One region of the Bacillus sp. V33-4 genome, then DNA from elsewhere that is predicted to be linked to it. Evidence: riboswitches for the same ligand, from Rfam matches in the RefSeq annotation. Region 1 holds a riboswitch; the other holds the start of a gene.

Region 1 (2,482 bases):
AGTAGCGAATAACAGCCAGTTCCGGTTCTGCAACAGATAAAAATCTCACCGTTTCAACCAGCGTCTCTTTTCCATTATCGACAACCGTGAATGTCCTTGTCAAAACACCATGCTGCATATCCAGCTCGCGGTAATATTCTTTTATTTCCGCTTGATTGAGGTCAACCTCTTCCCCATCAAGAAACAGGCGAATGCCAATAAAGTTCGTGGAGTTGATCACTTTGCCAAAATATTCAGGATAGCCGTTTTTCCACCAGCCGACACGGGTTTTATCAGGAAACCAAACACCGGCAATATAAGAGCCTTGATGGTGATCACCGGAAAAAGATTCCTCAAAGTTCCCTCTCATGCCCATATGGCCGTTTCCAAGACTCATGACGCTTTCAGCTAAACGAAAGTTTTCTTTGTGCAACTCCGTTTCGATGATTTTCCAGCTATTAATTTCGAATAATCTTTTCATGGCTCTATCTCCCTTTTTCAAGTTGAGCAAACGTTTGCACTAATTATAGCACGATTTCATTCCACTGGTCGGATCAACCATGGTTTTTGCGCGAAAAAAATTGCGTAGTTCCCATTTATAAACGTTGACTCATTATTCGCAGAGGTTTTTTTCAAAAACTATTGCATATTAAGATAATATAATGTATAATATAGAAATTCGCCCTTCTTGAATTAATGATTGAAGAAATGATATGTATGAAAAAATAGGCGTTCTACTTTTGTTTTATAGCAATACTTATTCACACTGGATCGGCTTCGGAGCCGTAAGGACGTTAGAGAGGTAGGGCTTTCGTCGTTTAGGTTAAAAACCATCAAGTGGAATATCACCGCGGCAAATGATATCATTTAAATAAATTTTTATGTGGAAATTCAAGTTGAATCTAAAAAGCGGTCCAGGAGTTGCTGGATCGCTTTTTCTATGTAGGTTTAGACAGCTGTTTTATAATTTTTTAAAAAAATTGAGAAAATTCATTTGCGAATTTTGTCTTTTCAATTTATAATGTGATTTACATCACTATATATAGTGATTTATAACGCTAACAGTTCAATATTTTGTGTTTTCCAGTGAAAAGGGTGTCGAAAGCTTCGACATAATAGGGAATCCGGTGTGAGTCCGGAGCTGTCCCCGCAACTGTAAATGCTGATGAAATAAGTGTATCCACTGTGAGAGCTCTCATGGGAAGGAACTTAAAGTAAAGCGAAGCATGAGCCAGGAGACCTGCCTTTTTTATACGTACTATCTTCTTCGGGAGTTGAGAGGATAGAGCGAGGAAAAGGTCATTTCGATAACCTGAATTCTTCTTCGTTCTATCCGCTCATCTTTACCGATGGGCGGTTTTTTTTATTGACTAGAAGGGAGAAATATAATCATGACTTTACAACTGCCAACAGCTTATTCTGATTTAGACTCGGGAAATTTGCAGGAGGTGCATCAGTTTATCCAGCAAATAACTGCGCCATACCCGGGTCTCCATGCAGCTGAATTTGCTGAAAAAATCTCAACATTGCTGTCATCAAAACAAAACATTCATAAGGACAAACTTGCCAATGACATGATTTTGGCGGCATTAGAACGAATTTCTGCTGGTGAACCGGACTGGACGTATGTTGCGGCAAGAATATATTTAGAAAGGCTTTACGAAAAAGCGTCTATCTCGAGGGGCTATCGTTCAAGCGAAAAATACGGAAGCTTTTACGACCTGATTCTAAAGCTCACAAAGCTTGGAATTTACAGCAGCAAACTAATGCAAGCTTATACAGAGCAGGAAATTAAGACTTTAGGCGGTCTTATCAATGCTGAACAGGATCTTTTATTTACATATATCGGCCTCGTTACCCTGTCTGAAAGATACTTGGCTAAATCCCATGCAGGTGAAATTCACGAACTCCCCCAGGAACGTTTCTTAATCATTGCGATGACGCTGATGATGAATGAACCAAAAGAAAAACGATTTGACTTGATCAAGGAAGCATACTGGGCGATGTCCAATCTGCTGATGACTGTGGCGACACCGACCCTTGCAAATGCCGGCAAAAGCTACGGACAGCTATCGAGCTGCTTTATTGATACCGTTGAGGACAGTCTGCGCGGGATTTATGATTCCAACACCGATATTGCCAATCTATCGAAAAACGGCGGCGGCATCGGCGTCTATTTAGGTAAAATCAGAGCGCGCGGCAGCGACATAAAAGGCTTCAAGGGCGTTTCCTCGGGGACGATTCCGTGGATGAAACAATTAAACAACACAGCCGTAAGTGTTGACCAGCTTGGGCAGAGACAGGGAGCAATTGCCGTCTACCTTGATGTTTGGCACAAGGATATTTTTTCTTTCCTTGAATCTCGCTTGAACAATGGTGACGAACGGCTGCGCACCCACGATTTATTCACAGGCGTCTGTATACCCGACTTGTTTATGGAGCTCGTCCGCGAACGCGGGGATTGGCATCTATTCGATCCACATGAGGTTCGGACCGTAATGGG
Region 2 (2,482 bases), on a different contig from region 1:
AAGGCGGCTCCTGCAATTGCAAGAGACGCCCCAACAAGTCCAGCGAGAATGACTCTCGGCAGCCGGATATTCATGACAATATTTGTGTACATCGGTTCTATTGTCCCGCCTATCGGTACTTGGAAAACTTTCGCAGCAATGATTTGGAAGATTTCGGTGACAGGAACCAAAACGGTCCCGACCGATATTCCCATCAGGATTGCAAAAAATAGAAACAATCCTGATAAAACATAAGCAGCTGTGCGATTATTCTCCAAAAATGTCCGGATAAATGGCCTTTGCAAGTTCCTCTACTCCTTCAGCAAGACGAGGGCCTGAACGGGTTACCATGTCAGAGTTTACATCCACTATTTGTTGACTTTGGACGGCCTTCACATCTTGCCAGCCATCCCGGCCCATCACTGCTGCGACCGGATCCCCCGTATATGTGCCATGTGTGGTTAAAACGACATCAGGATTTTTTTCAATAACAGCTTCCTGATCGATCTCAGCCCAGCCTTCCAAATCAGCAAAAGCATTCTTTGCATTGACGATTGTAAGCATTTCGTCCATAAATGTATTCTTTCCGGTAGTAAAAATCGGATCTGTCGAGACCTCAACGTACACCGTTTTCCGATCTGTTTCAGGAATATCAGCCGCTTTGTCCTTTATCTCGTTGATTCGGTCTTTCATGTCTTTAACAATGCGGTCGGCTTCATCAGACTCTCCAGTTGCCGTCCCGATCATTTCAATCGAATCGTATACTTTATCGAAGCTCGTCGCGTCATTGACAACCAAAACCGCAATACCTGCATCTTTTAATTGCTGAAGGCCTGCTTCACCATTATGGGCACTTGACGCGTGTGCCAGGACAAGTTCAGGATCCAGGGAAATGATTTTTTCAACATTAAACTCCATACCGCCAATTTTTTCCTTCGATGCTGTCTCTTCGGGATAATTGTCAAAGTCAGAAATACCGACAATTTCATCCCCTAAACCTAGTTCGAACGCAATTTCCGTATTGCTTGGCATAAGCGAAACGATTTTTTCAGGCTTGTTCTCTATTGTTACTTCTTCTCCGATCCCATCTTTAATCGTGACCGGAAAAGCAGCCTTTTCTGATTGATCAGTTTGTTCTTCTCCACTGTTGCCTGAGTCTGGAGCAGCTTTCTCTGTTTCTCCACAAGCAGCTAACAAACCAACTGAGAGCAGTAGTGCAAATAATAGTGAATATAGTTTTTTCATGTGCTTTCCCCCTACTAAAATATGAACAAACCCCATCCCCTCTCCGAATGTAAATGGGGCATTGTCCGTGTACTCAACGAAAAATAAAAAAAGCACCTCCACGAAATATGGAGATGCGGTGAGGGCTTGTCAATCACAATCCAGTTGCGAACTGGCTGAACCTTCACACACCTCCCTATCCTCGTAGGTTTTATCGGTGCAGAAACTCAGGCAGGTCTCCTGGCTCATGGTCATCACTTGCTGCATCCTTCCCGTACAATTGCTGTACAGTGGCTTTTTGCAGCTTGCTACCATTTACAGTGGCGGGACCGCGTTGGAATTTTCACCAACTTCCCTTTTAAGTCTTCATTAGAAAGACACCTGGTTCTGTTCGTATGTATTAAATTTTCCGTCAGATTGATTATACACTATCCCTCCGACAAAAAAGCAAGCTTTATCTTCCATAGACCTTGATAAAATCAAACAGGAAAGACACTAATTCGCCAAAACTTGCCACTCTTTCTGTTTTTTATCGTAAATCAGTTTTGCATCTGATCGTTGTCTGCGTACTTGCTGATAATGGTCATACATATCATCCATGTTGGCATAATCGCCGAGCACCCATATCGGAATTTCGATTCTGCTCCTGCTGTGGACAGCGTCCTTCAAGGAAAATAAGACCCCTTCCTTAATATAGCTTGACAGGGAAAACAACAGTTCTTTCGTTACTGGCGGGTATGTGCGTTTTTTCCTCATGCCGAGAAGTGTTTTCTCCATTTTCAAATGGGACAGTTTCAGCGCGGTTGCGTTGCCAAGCATATAGTAAAAATCATTAGTATTCCGGTAATAAATTTTATTAAACCAGCCATCGTCATGGGCTAAATAAACGAACTGGTTGCCAAGATGGCTATAAAAAGGGCGCTTTAAATGCTGCTTTAAATGCCCCAAATAAAGCAACTCGGCGATTTCCTGGCCGGATAATTCATCTAAAGCATCCAGCTCATCAAAGTCCAGCCAACAAAAATCGCCATAGCTATAAACATCATCCTTGATCAATTGTCCGACCCGCTCCTTTGGAACATATTCAAGGGACGTGTGCATATTAAAATCGCCGTCATCAAAACGATGCTTCAGCAATAACAAATGGTTCAATGGTTCGGGCAAGGATATAGCGAATTCATAGAACTCAATCCCATACGACATTACATATTGACTTCCCGTATTCAGATGAACATAAATGAGATCCCGAAATTCCTGATTATGCTTTTTCAATGGCGAA

What was found. A riboswitch is a leader RNA that binds a small molecule or an ion and turns the genes downstream of it on or off. The one in region 1 is predicted to bind cobalamin.
Region 2: it holds a riboswitch for cobalamin, as region 1 does, so the genes downstream of both, CVD23_RS19815 (ABC transporter substrate-binding protein) here and CVD23_RS13865 (ribonucleoside-diphosphate reductase subunit alpha) in region 1, are expected to answer to the same signal.

The regions. Positions count from the first base shown of each region.
Region 1 is NZ_PGVC01000036.1:15,396-17,877, reverse strand. It holds gene CVD23_RS13870 (glycoside hydrolase family 65 protein) at 1-460, opposite strand, end outside; cobalamin riboswitch at 1,056-1,241, shown strand; gene CVD23_RS13865 (ribonucleoside-diphosphate reductase subunit alpha) at 1,371-2,482, shown strand, end outside.
Region 2 is NZ_PGVC01000064.1:38,666-41,147, forward strand. It holds gene CVD23_RS19810 (FecCD family ABC transporter permease) at 1-284, opposite strand, end outside; gene CVD23_RS19815 (ABC transporter substrate-binding protein) at 247-1,224, opposite strand; cobalamin riboswitch at 1,417-1,603, opposite strand; gene CVD23_RS19820 (hypothetical protein) at 1,699-2,475, opposite strand.